Regions from separate parts of the Paraburkholderia sp. BL6669N2 genome, predicted to be linked through region 2. Evidence: predicted binding sites of a transcription regulator. Region 2 holds the regulator's gene; each other region holds the start of a gene.
What was found. Region 2 encodes LexA, which represses DNA repair genes until DNA is damaged. Its sites were predicted from a motif close to ACTGTATNNNNATACAGT; they were not measured.
Positions count from the first base shown of each region.

Region 1 (3,205 bases), 3.4 Mb from region 2:
GATACTTGGAAACCGGTTTTCAGGAGGCGCAGTGAGTCCGATGAAACTGCTTGGCGCCGCCCTTCTGCCGACCATAACAGCGGGCGTCGCGTTCCTGCTCCTGTAGACGCGCCTTTTGCCTTGCAAGATGCAGCAGACAGACAGCGTTGAGATGTGCCTTGACGTCAGCCGGCGTGTCGCCTTTTTTCGCATCCCAATCCTCGGCCGACTACGGCCACTGCAGCCGCAGGGGCGCGTCGACGAGCAGCCAACGAAACACATCAGGGAGACGACGCATTTGCTGCTCGGATACCGATTTCGGCTGCCATTGTGGCTCCATTCTTGGCCGGCCGTATATTGAAGCGCCATCCAACCCCACGCCTTGCATCGATAGGGCTAGGCAGTGCTCCTTAGCGAGGTCCATTAAATTAGAACTGGTAGAACTGGGCGGCATAAGTTGTCGTTGACCGCAAAGAGACCAGCGAGCAAATGCGACACGGCAATGCTGCGTCAGGCCCGCTCTATGTTTCGCCCGACGATAGCCCACGCAATCGACGGCGCAGCGCCTTTCCCGCATTAACCGTGGCTATCGACCCACGCGCGACACCACGCAAGGCCTGCTGATTCTGCCTCTTCATGAGTATCGAATGCGTCGAGCACCCCAGACGCTGCTACAACCTTCGAGTCGCGCATAATTGTGCCGCTGCTGGCGAAGCGCTCCGGTCGCAAGATGTCGTCCTGCTGAAGGATGGCATGGCCCCACAGCGTGTATCCACGGTATCTGTCAGTCTGCATCTGTCGACCCTTGTCGGTCCTCCGTCCGCTTCTCATCAATGATTGCCTAAACTCGAGCGGCTCGACAAGTATCTACTGCCTGAGCCGTGCAGTGTCGATTCCTGCCATCTTCGACGTAGCGTCAATCACCTTCAGTTCCTGACCAAAATCAAGCGGCCATTCCTCACCGTCGCATCGTACCGTCATGCCGTTATGCATAGAAATCAGATGACGCGCTTTGAACAGGGCGTCCACAAGCTTTGATTCCCGTTCGGCTTCCCGAACCCATTCGTCTGCTCTCATGTTGAAGTCTCCGTCTGGATGAAGCATGCGGCCAACATCAGCCTCCGAGCGAACGCATTTGCGGCATCGACGGACTGTTTCTGGGCGCGTCCATCGTTCAAGCCGCAAAAAAGTGTCAGTTCACTCCTACGGATTTGCGTGTACGATACTGTATAAATATACAGGTTTTTGGGTTGCCAATGTCTACCGCTACCGTTTCTGCCGAGGAGATACACCCGTCGCTATGGCGGGCGTCGCAGCTCGCCCGTAGTCGCGGAAGGGTTGTCGAAACTGGGTATCCAGCGCTGTCGGCAGAGCTGCCAGGTGGCGGATGGCCAGTAGGAGCGCTGGTCGACCTGCTGGTCCAGCAAGCCGGCGTGGGTGAGCTCCGGCTCCTGCGCCCGGCCCTCAGTGCCACAGGTAACCGGCCGGTTGCGTTCGTCCAATCACCGCATACCCCTGACGGCTTGGGGCTCAGCTACATCGGGTTGTCTCTGGACCAGGTGCTTCGCGTGAAGACGCAGAAAACTGCGGATGCGCTCTGGTCGGCGGAGCAGATTCTTCGCGCCGGCAGCTGCGGCGCACTGATTTTCTGGACGCAGTACGCCCAGGCTTCTTCGCTTCGTCGTCTGCACCTTGCTGCCCAGTCGTCGGAAACGCTGTTCATCATGGTGCGGCCGCTGGCCTGTGCACAGGACGCGTCGCCTGCGCTCCTGCGGCTCGCGCTCAGACCATCAGCCGAGGGTTTGACCGTCGACATCGTGAAACGACGAGGGCCCTCCCGCGCAGAGCCTCTGTCGATTCCCCTTCAACCAACCCCTGTTCTGTTTTCCCGCCATGCGCGTCTTTCTCGCCGTCCACTTGCCGAAGTTGCCGCTCGAGGTCTTCAGACCGAAGTGGTCACATGAACCTGCTCACGGCAGCGCCGTGCTTGAGAAAGACAGGGTCGTCATTGCAGATGCCACTGCGCGTCTGGCTGGCGTGCGTCTTGGAATGAAACGCGGTGGGGTACTTACGCTGTCCCCTGAGACGGCGATGCATGAACGCGACATTTGCCGGGAAAGCGCTGCGCAGCGCGAGGTTGGTATCGCGCTGATGCGTTTCTCGCCCGAAGTCGCACTGCTCGACGAAGCGACGGTCGTCGTCGAAGTCGGCGCGAGTTTGCGCCTCTTCGGTGGCTTGCTTGCATTGAGTCGTGAAGCGAAAGCCGTCCTTGGTGCTCTCGGTTTCACCGCGCGCATCAGCGCGGCCCCGACGGGCCAGGGTGCCTGGTTGCTCGCGAAATACGGGAACCGTCGAGTTTTGAAACTCGCGTCGCTAGAGCATCGGCTGTCCGCATTGCCAATGGCCGCGGTCCCTGAAGTCCGTCCGTTTTTCGACTGGTTTAATGGTCTGGGCTGCGAGACCATAGCGGACATACGGCGCCTGCCCCGCGCAGGGCTGCAACGCCGGTGTGGCGAGCACCTTCTGGATTCTCTCGACCGGGCCTTCGGCACGGCGCCCGAACTGTTCGACTGGCTGGAGCTGCCGCCAACCTTCTCCGCGCGGCTTGAGATGCCGGACCGGCTTGAGCACGCAGACGGAGCAGTGTTCGCTGCGCATCGACTGATTGTGCAGTTATGCGGGTGGCTCTGCGCCAAGCAACTCGCAGTCACCGGCGTTCGCCTTTCACTTGAGCATGAGCGCGGACGCGACGCGATTGAGCCGACCATCGTCAACATTGCATTGGGCGAACCGACATGGCGTGAAGAACATCTGGTCAGACTGGTGAAGGAACGGTTGCATCGCATCGAATTGGTCGCGCCGATGATTGCTTTGCGCCTCGATGCTACGAACGTCGAATCTGCGGCGCCGGCGTCCGACATGCTATTCCCTGAACCGGGCGGCTCAAAAGAGGACCATCAGAAGCTGCTCGAGCTGCTTGTCGCGCGGCTGGGCGAGGAAAACGTTCTGCGGCCGGCGCCCACGGCAGACCACCGTCCCGAAATCGCAAACCGCTGGATTCCAGTCACGCAGGAGAAAAAGTCAGACACCCTCCCGGATGGACTTCCTAGGCCGACCTGGATGCTCCCTACGCCCGTCCGCCTGCTGATGCGCAAGCACCGCCCGTTTTATGGCTCGCCGTTGCGCATGGTGTCGCCTGGCGAGCGGATTGAAGCCGGTTGGTTTG
Region 1 covers NZ_QUNA01000001.1:3,870,661-3,873,865, forward strand. The annotation lists gene B0G80_RS17670 (putative Na+/H+ antiporter) at 1-106, shown strand, start outside; gene B0G80_RS17680 (hypothetical protein) at 847-1,056, opposite strand; gene imuA (translesion DNA synthesis-associated protein ImuA) at 1,236-1,943, shown strand; gene B0G80_RS17690 (DNA polymerase Y family protein) at 1,873-3,205, shown strand, end outside.
Region 1: the regulator LexA is predicted to act here: its motif matches at 1,204-1,221, upstream of imuA (translesion DNA synthesis-associated protein ImuA).

Region 2 (3,205 bases):
GTCGCCGCAAGCGGAATCAGCACCACGAGGCTCAGATAAGCCACCGTGATGCCGAGTGTCAGGCCAAAGCCGGGCAACGCGCTCGGTTTTCGGAAGGTCAACGTCGTCATGCTCGTTACTCGTTCAGGTTGATGCTCGTATTGCCGGCCGCCGGGCCCTGGCGGCCAAAAGCGCGCCCCATGGGGCGCGCTCGGGAGTGACGCGTCGCCGCGTCGTGCTGCCTATGTCTATGCCTTTGCCTATGCCTTTGCCTGCCGGCAGCGGGCCTGTTACTGCGGCTGATAGATCGAATCGAACACGCCGCCGTCGGCAAAGTGCGTCTTCTGCGCGTTGGTCCAGCCGCCGAACGAATTGTCCACCGTGTACAGCTTCAGCTTCGGAAACTTGGCGGTCAGCTCGGCCGGCACCTTGTTCGAACGCGGACGGTAGAAGTTTTTCGCCGCGATCTCCTGGCCTTGCTCGCTATACAGGAAGTTCAGGTAAGCCTCCGCGACCTTGCGCGTGCCATGCTTGTCGACGACCTTGTCCACCACCGCGACCGGCGGCTCCGCCAGAATGCTGACCGACGGCACCACGATCTCGAACTTCTCCGGACCGAATTCCTTGAGCGACAGGAAGGCTTCGTTTTCCCATGCGATCAGCACGTCGCCAATACCGCGTTGCACGAAGCTGGTGGTCGCGCCGCGCGCGCCCGAATCCAGCACGCCGGCATTCTTGTACAGCTTGCCGACGAATTCTTTCGCCTTCTGATCATTGCCGCCCGGTTGATGCTCGGCGTACGCCCACGCCGCGAGGTAGTTCCAGCGCGCGCCGCCCGACGTCTTCGGGTTCGGCGTCACGATCGACACACCCGGCTTGATCAGATCGTCCCAGTCCTTGATGTGCTTCGGGTTGCCCTTGCGCACCAGAAACACGATCGTCGACGTGTACGGCGAGGCGTTATCCGGCAAGCGCTTCTGCCAGCCCTTGTCCAGCAAACCCTTGTTCGCCAGTGCGTCGATGTCGTAGGCGAGCGCCAGCGTCACCACGTCGGCCTGCAGACCGTCGAGCACCGAGCGCGCCTGGGCGCCCGAGCCGCCGTGCGACTGCTTGAAGGTGATCGTCTCGCCCGTCTTCGCCTTCCACTCCTTGCCGAACGCCTGGTTGACGTCCTGATACAGCTCACGCGTCGGGTCGTAGGAGACGTTCAGCAGCGTCGTATCGGCGGCGTGCGCCTGCGCCATCACACCGAGCGCGCCCGCCGCGCCCAATGCGAGCGCCGCGATCAGTTTCTTCGTCCTGCCTGCCAGCCCCGTACCTTGGTGATTCATGTCAACTTTCTCCGCGTTGTCCGCTGAAACAGCGTGTGGTGTCATTTCTTGCGTCGCGGTCACGTGCACATGAACGTCAACGGGAGGCCCAGTCTATCGAAGGGCTTTCATCATTAAAAATAATGTTTCTTCATTCTTTAATACTCAAAAGTGGTAATGACAGCTGGATAAGGCGTTGCGGCGCGAAAACGGGTGTTGAAACATCGCTTGACGACGCTGGAACGCCACCCTTCGCCCCGAACTTAAAGTAAAGCTTGAATTGCGCCGAATACTGTATAAAAATACAGTCACCTGTTCATACATACAGTGGCGCCATGACCAAACTCACCGCACGACAGCAGCAGGTTTTCGATCTGATCCGCAGGGCTATCGAACGCACCGGCTTTCCGCCCACCCGCGCGGAGATCGCCGCCGAGCTGGGTTTCAGCTCGGCCAATTCGGCAGAAGAACATCTGCGCGCACTCGCCCGCAAGGGCGTGATCGAACTCGCGGCCGGCGCGTCGCGCGGCATTCGCCTGCTGGCCGGTCCGGAAGACTCGCCGCACCAGTTCACGCTGCCGCACGCCAGCATCATGCAACTGTCGCTGCCGCTGATCGGGCGCGTTGCCGCCGGCAGCCCGATCCTCGCGCAGGAACATATCTCGCAGCACTACGCGTGCGACCCGGCGCTGTTCTCGAGCAAGCCCGATTACCTGCTGAAGGTGCGCGGGCTGTCCATGCGCGACGCGGGCATCTTCGACGGCGATCTGCTGGCGGTGCAAAAGCGCAGCGAAGCGAAAGACGGCCAGATCATCATTGCCCGGCTGGGCGACGACGTCACGGTCAAGCGCCTGAAGCGCCGGCCAAACGGGCTCGAACTGATCGCCGAGAACCCCGATTACGAAAACATCTTCGTGGAAACCGGCAGTGCGGAGTTCGCGCTGGAGGGTATCGCCGTGGGGCTGATCCGCCCCGGCGAGTTCTAACCCCGTTCTAACCCTTTTGCACGTTCGACAGAATAAAAAGCCGCGTCAATGTCGCATCGACACTGCATCAACGCCGCATCAACGTTGCATCGTCTGGAGAGTCTCATGGAACGTCTTGCCCGCCTGCTGCCCTTTCGCCAGTTCGGTCGTCTGCGTCACCTTCGCAAGCTGGTGCCCTGCTCATTGATCGAGGCGGCCACGCGCAGCACACCGTCGCTGTTCGACTCGCCCGAGGCGGCGTCGAGCTTGCCTTCGTCGTTGCCGGCGTTTGCCCGCGTGTCTTTGAATTCCGGCCTGAATACGGCCGAACCGGCGCGTCGCGCGCCGGTGCGGGTCTATCACGGGCCGTCGCGTCTCATCATGGTCGGCACGATGGACGCGGTATGCCGCATGATCGACCGCTGCATCGCCGACGAAGCCAACGTCCACGGCGCGGTGTTCGAGTCGTGATGACCCTGTCTTGAGCGGGCGGCGAGAGATTGCATTGCGTGGGATCGTTTTCGCGTGGCCGTGGTCCACGTTAGATCACACCTGATGGAGAGTCCCACTCGATGGCAGTTCCGAAACATACCCGACGCGGCAGCAGAGGCGGCGCCACAAAGCCGCTGATCGTCACGCTAATCGTGATCGTGGTGATCGCCGCACTGGGGTTTGCTTACGCGTCGCCGTACATCGCGCTGAACAATCTCAAACGCGCGGCCGATGCGCGCGACGCGCAAACGGTCAATCAGTACGTCGACTTCCCCGCGTTGCGTGAGAGCCTGAAGCAACAGGTCGCCGGCCTGCTGACACGCCGGCTTGGCGCGCACAGCAACGGCAATCCGTTGGCCGCCATTGGCGCGATGATCGGCGTCGCATTGATTGGCCCGCTCGTGGATGCCTATGCCACACCGGACGGTGTCGCGGCCTTGCTGAACGGTATGCCGCCGC
Region 2 covers NZ_QUNA01000001.1:467,757-470,961, reverse strand. The annotation lists gene cysT (sulfate ABC transporter permease subunit CysT) at 1-110, opposite strand, end outside; gene B0G80_RS02115 (sulfate ABC transporter substrate-binding protein) at 270-1,310, opposite strand; gene lexA (transcriptional repressor LexA) at 1,625-2,275, shown strand; gene B0G80_RS02105 (hypothetical protein) at 2,381-2,725, shown strand; gene B0G80_RS02100 (DUF2939 domain-containing protein) at 2,827-3,205, shown strand, end outside.

Region 3 (3,205 bases), 2.0 Mb from region 2:
GCCGGCCATTGCGAGTGCGTCGATCGGCGTGTTGTAGCGGAATTTGACGCCCAGTTCCTCAGCCAGCGCGGCGAGGCGCGTGGTGAACATCTGGCAGTCGCCGGTTTCGTCGCCCGGCAGGCGCAGACCGCCGGTCAGCTTGTGCGACACCGCGGCGAGCGCCGGTTCGGCCCGCGCGAGTTCGGCCGGCGACAGCAATTCATACGGCACATTGGCTTCCTGCAGCACGGCGATGTCTTTCGCGGCGCCTTCGAATTGCTGCTGGGTGCGGAACACCTGGAGCGTGCCGCCGGTGCGGCCTTCATATTGAATACCGGTTTCGGCGCGCAGCGCTTGCAGGCAGTCGCGGCTGTATTCGGCGAGGCGAACCATGCGCCCCTTGTTCACCGCATAGCGCGACGACGTGCAGTTCTGCAGCATCTGCCACATCCATTGCAACTGGAATTGCGTGCCGTCGAGGCGGATCGCCAGCGGCGCGTGTTTCTGGAACATCCACTTGACGGCCTTCAGCGGCACGCCAGGCGCGGCCCACGGCGACGCGTAGCCCGGCGAGATCTGGCCGGCATTGGCGAAACTGGTTTCGAGCGCCGGGCCGGCCTCGCGATCGATCACGGTCACTTCGTGTCCCGCGCGCGCCAGGTAATACGCGCTGGTCACGCCGACGACGCCACTGCCCAAAATGACGACTCGCATAGATGCTCCAGGTATTCAAATGAGGTCTGAGGACGGTGCGCTTGTCGATTCGGTGGAATTCGTTCGATTAACAAGGTGTATCGCGGATCGCCCAGTGTTAACCGCTATACTATTAACAGTCAGGCAGGTTTTGTTATTGTATTTTCAAGATTTTCAGCAAAAACACCATGCGTACACAGCGCCAACCGGTCCGGGCCCTCGACAAACTCGATCGCAAGATCCTGCGGCTGCTGCAGCAGGACGGCCGCATCGCCATGAAGGACCTGGCCGAACAGGTTGGACTGTCGGTCACGCCATGTATCGAGCGCGTCAAGCGGATGGAGCGCGATGGCGTGATCACCGGCTACCACGCGCGCGTGAATCCGCCGGAGTTGGGCGCGGCGCTGCTGGTATTTGTCGAGATCACGCTGGATCACAAGAGCGGCAACATGTTCGACCAGTTCCGCCGGGAGGTGCAGAAGATCCCCGAGGTGCTGGAATGCCATTTGGTGTCGGGCGATTTCGACTATCTGATCAAGGCGCGCATCGGCGAAATGGCCGATTACCGGAAGCTGCTAGGCGACATCCTGCTGCAACTGCCCGGCGCGGTGCAGTCGAAGAGCTACGTGGTGATGGAGGAGATCAAGGAAACACTGACGATTCCGGTAGGGGATTGATCCGCGCGACAGCACTCGGCGGGGCTCGACAAACGGCGTAAACACTGTATATTTGTACAGGTGTTTTGCGCCGTTTTTCCATTTTGCGTTTTTATGTGTTCCGGCCGTGACCGACTCCGACCCCCACTTCGTCAACGAATTTCCGATCGCGCCGCCCGCGCCTCGCAAAGGCCGTGGCGCGGTGACGAACCTGCAAGGCCGCTACGAAGTCGACCAGCGCGAAGCGGTGGACGACGGCTGGCTGTCGGCGCCGGAAGACGATGACGAGCCCAAGGTCTTGCGCACGCAGGTCTTCGAAGAACGTGCCAAGACCATTCTTACGCACAATGCGTCGCCGGATATTCCGTTCAGCGTGTCGTTGAACCCGTATCGTGGGTGTGAGCACGGCTGCATTTACTGTTTTGCGCGGCCCACGCACGCTTATCTGGGACTGTCGCCGGGCCTCGACTTCGAAAGCCGGATCTACGCCAAGATTAATGCGCCGGAGTTGCTCGAGCGGGAACTGTCGAAGAAGTCCTATGTGCCGGAGCCGATCGCGTTGGGCGTCAATACGGACGCCTGGCAACCCGTCGAGCGCGATCTGCGGCTCACGCGCAGGGTGATCGAAGTGCTCAGCGAACGTCAGCATCCGTTTGCGGCAATCACCAAGTCGTCGCTGATCGAACGCGATCTCGATCTGTTGGCGCCCATGGCGGCGCGCGGGCAATTCATGGCGGCCATCACCATCACCACGCTGGACGCCGAGATCGCTCGCACGCTCGAGCCGCGCGCGGCCACGCCGTCGCGGCGCTTGCGCGCTATCCGCATGTTGAGCGAGGCGGGCATTCCGGTCGGCGTCAGCATCGCGCCGGTGATTCCGTTCGTCACCGAACCGGACATGGAGCGCGTGCTGGAGGCCTGCGCGGAAGCCGGCGCGAGCAACGCGAGCTACATCGTGCTGCGTCTGCCGTGGGAAGTCGCGCCGCTTTTCAAGGATTGGCTCGCGGCGCACTTTCCAGATCGTGCCGATCGGGTGATGAGTCGCGTGCGGGACATGCGGGGTGGGAAGGATTACGACTCTTCGTTCTCCACGCGCATGAAAGGTGAGGGCTTGTGGGCGGATCTGCTCAAGCAGCGATTCCACAAGGCGGTGCGCCGTCTGGGGTTGAACCGCCGGGACCGCGGCATTCTCGATATGTCGCACTTTCGGCCGGTCGACGTGCCGCGTGCCGATAAGCCGGCACACGACGATCCTCAACTGAATCTTTTCTAGCGCGACGCGCGGCGGATCATTGCGAGAGCGCTTTGGCCGCCTGCACCTGGCTTTCGAAGTACGTCTGGAACGAAATGGCGAGACCTGTCATCAGCAGGAAGGCGCCGATCAGCAGCGAAAAGATCACGATGAAAATGACCGTCCAGCCGGAGCGGCTTTTGCGCTGGGTCTGGGCGTTGAATTGCGCGTCCCACTTTTCGTCCGGACGCAGCCCGTAGACGATCGCGGCAAGAAACGCGGCGAGCAGCGAGATCGCGCCGGGAAAGGCCAGCACCCAGCCGAGCATCGAAGCGCGTTCGCTCGCCACGAGGAGCATGGCCCCCGGAATGCCGATCAGCGTGCCGAGCACATGTGCCCATCCGAAGATGTCGCGCATGCCGTACAGATAGAACCGGTGAGCGCCGAGGCTACCGAAGAAGAACGCCAGTGCGGCGGTAATCGTCTTGGATCTGAAACGCGGGGAAGTCGAGACAAGGGTGGACATGTAGGCCAGAGCAGAGTGACAGGCGGTCGAAAGGAGCGGCGCGCAGCGCGCGCGGACCGACGCGCATTCTACGCCCGCCATGGGCCGCCGGTCACGTGACGGGTAGTCGCGGCAGGGTCG
Region 3 covers NZ_QUNA01000001.1:2,432,710-2,435,914, reverse strand. The annotation lists gene B0G80_RS11085 (D-amino acid dehydrogenase) at 1-693, opposite strand, end outside; gene B0G80_RS11080 (Lrp/AsnC ligand binding domain-containing protein) at 861-1,349, shown strand; gene B0G80_RS11075 (PA0069 family radical SAM protein) at 1,456-2,601, shown strand; gene B0G80_RS11070 (NINE protein) at 2,618-3,085, opposite strand.
Region 3: the regulator LexA is predicted to act here: its motif matches at 1,393-1,410, upstream of B0G80_RS11075 (PA0069 family radical SAM protein).

Region 4 (3,205 bases), 630 kb from region 2:
TATCGTCGTCCAGCGACAGCGGCGCGCCGGCGCCCGGTAACTCGTCGAATTCGCCTCGCGCGGCGGCGGCGGCAATACGCTGTTCGACTAACGCATCAAGCAATTTCATCTGCAATCCACTACGTTGCGGCCCAAGCATTCTATCAGGGCGCGCACGATCGTTCCGCTTCTCGAACCGACGAAACCTCCTACGTTTTCAGATTCCGCGTATTTGAGGGCGCACGGTCGTGCGCTAGCCTCGGCGATTCGTCCCCGCGGCACTTGCCGCTCCGTTTTCCATTGCCAAATCTGACAAAACACTTTCACCAGACGGCGCTCTGCACGCCTTCCCTCACCGCCCCACAATCATCCACGCCATGAAACCCCGAATGATCACTTCCAGCCGCAGTCACATCTCCATCGCTCCCCATGCCCGCATCAGTCCGCAGCCGGCGGCGGATCTCATCAGTCCAGGCAAGCGCACTCGAAAACCGTGGCTACCTGCGACGCTGGCCGGCGTCACCATGGCGTTCGCGCTCTCCGGTTGCGGCGTGTTCTGCGGTGGCACGGGCGGGAGCGGTGCCGGTTTCGCCGGCGGTTGCGCGACCGGAATGCGGTTCTAGCACGGCGTCCTTCGATAAGCCGCCGTCACCCAAGGCGACGCGCGCTAGGATTCGGCGCCGGTCAAAGTCCAGCGCGCCAACGCAACATGCCGCGTACGCCCGAGCAAGCTGTGCATCAACGCAAACTCACGCACGTTCCAGCAGACCGGCTCGACGGGGCGTGCCGCGGCCCATGGCATCCCATACGCCAGCGTGACGTGCGGTGTGTACTGCGCCGCGGACGAGACCGCGTGCTCACCCAACCCGGCGCTCTGCAACGCACGACCCAAGGCGTCGTGCAGTACGTGCAAGCCGGCGACGCCTTCGCCTCCGCCCAACACCAGCGGGCCCGGTCGTAGCTTCAAGGCAAAGCTGACCGCCGTGTCGAATTCGACGCTAAACGGCTCCATTCTGATCGACGCAGCCGCCTGCATCGCCGCATCGACTCGCTTTTGCGGCAAACCACCGGCGAAATTTCCCAGGTGATGCAAAGTGACGTGCAGACGACCGGCCGCAAGCGGCTTGCTTCGCGCGCGCGACTCCCCGCAAAGCTGTTGCGCGAGCTTCGAGATGCCGGCCGCGGTGGCGGTATCGGGAAAGACGGCGAAGAACAGGCCGTCTGTCGGCGTTGGCGGCGCCTCGAGCCCAGGCAGCCAAAGTTGTTCAGGCATGGCGTTCCTGACCGGATAAAGCCGGCATGTCGATGAATCTCCGTTCATTGTGCGGGCTCACCCGCGATAGCTGCTCTATCCAGACCGCTCGACTGTGCGAGTTTCGCGATCGCCTTTATCAAACCCGGTCGTTACTGAGATAGCTCCCCGTTGCAGGCAAAGGCAGCACAATTCCGCCCACAGCCGTTCCCCATAAAAAACCGCTTGCAGTCACCGCCTCCCCACGTACAATACTGTACATCCATACAGTACTGGTGGCAATGTGGAACTGCTCAAAAAGCTGGAAGTATTGGCCGACGCCGCGAAGTACGACGCGTCATGCGCAAGCAGCGGCGCGCCCAAACGCGGCTCGCGCGGCATTGCAGGCCTCGGCGCCAGCACCGGCGCGGGCATCTGCCACAGTTTCACGCCAGACGGGCGCTGCGTCTCGCTGCTGAAAATCCTGCTCACCAATTTCTGTTTGTATGACTGTCAGTACTGCGTCAACCGGCGCTCGAGCAACGTGCCACGCGCGCGCTTCACCCCCGAGGAAGTCGTCGACCTGACGCTGGATTTTTATCGGCGCAATTACATCGACGGATTGTTTCTGAGTTCCGGAATCATTCAGTCGTCGAACTACACGATGGAACAACTCGTGCGCGTCGCCCAGTCGTTGCGTGAGGATCATCAGTTTCGCGGCTATCTTCATCTGAAGACGATTCCCGACGCCGATCCGCAGCTGATTGCGCAAGCCGGGCGTTATGCCGACCGTTTGAGCGTGAACATCGAACTGCCTACGGACAGCAGCCTAGCGCTGCTCGCGCCGGAAAAGAACGTCCGCACCATCAAGCTCGCCATGGGCTCGATCCGCCTTGCGCAGGAAGAAGCGCATAGCGACGCCGGAGCGCCGAAGTTCACGCCCGCGGGCCAAAGCACGCAGATGATCGTCGGCGCGGATCAGACGAACGACAGCACGATCTTGCAGACCGCCGCGACGCTCTACGGGTCATACAAGCTCAAGCGCGTCTACTACTCCGCCTTCAGCCCGATTCCCGACAGTCCTTCCGCATTGCCGGCTCAGGCGCCGCCGTTGTTACGCGAACACCGGCTGTATCAGGCGGATTTTTTAATGCGCGGCTACGGCTTCAGTGCGGACGAACTGTTCGAACAGCCCGGCAACCTGTCGCTCGACATCGATCCGAAGCTCGCGTGGGCGTTGGCGCATCGCGAGCAGTTTCCGGTCGACCTGAACCGCGCGCCGCTGCGCATGATCGCGCGCGTGCCGGGCATCGGCATGCGCAACGCAAAACGTTTGGTGGAGTTACGGCGTTCGCGCCGGGTGCGCTACGAGGACCTCGTGCGGCTGCGTTGTCCGCTGGAAAAGATCAAGCCGTTCGTCGTGACGCAAGACTATCGCGCGGCGCTGCATGACACGTCGTCGGCCCGCCTGCGCCGGGTGTTGGCGCCGCCGGTGCAACTGGCGTTGTTGTGAAGCGTCGCAATGCGTGCCATCGTTATCGAAGACCATTTCGCCGCCTGGCGCGCCGCATCGCTCGGCGCTTTAGCTGATGGCCTCGCGCCGGAGACGATTGAATGGCGCATCAAACAGGAACCTGAGTTATCGCAGGAGCAGGCGCTGTTCGACTATGGCACGACGTCAGAGGAAGCCGAGGCTCGACCCACCGCCGTGCATGTTTCGAAGGAGCTGGCGGCGCTATTGCAGGACGCCGCCCTGTTCCGCGAATCACAGCGTTGGGCGTTTTTGTACAAGGTCCTGTGGCGCTGGCATCACGGCGACCGCGCGGCCGCCTCGCCGGCGGACGCGGATGGCGCACGCCTTTATCGCATGGCCAAAAGCGTGCGGCGCGCCAAGCACGACATGATTGCCTACGTGCGGTTTCGCAAGCAGGCGTCGGCGTCAATGTCGGCGGCGCAGACGCCCGAATACATCGCCTGGTACGAACCCGAGCATGA
Region 4 covers NZ_QUNA01000001.1:1,100,864-1,104,068, forward strand. The annotation lists gene B0G80_RS04940 (DnaJ family domain-containing protein) at 1-109, opposite strand, end outside; gene B0G80_RS04945 (hypothetical protein) at 369-602, shown strand; gene B0G80_RS04950 (2'-5' RNA ligase family protein) at 647-1,252, opposite strand; gene B0G80_RS04955 (putative DNA modification/repair radical SAM protein) at 1,515-2,723, shown strand; gene B0G80_RS04960 (UdgX family uracil-DNA binding protein) at 2,733-3,205, shown strand, end outside.
Region 4: the regulator LexA is predicted to act here: its motif matches at 1,485-1,502, upstream of B0G80_RS04955 (putative DNA modification/repair radical SAM protein).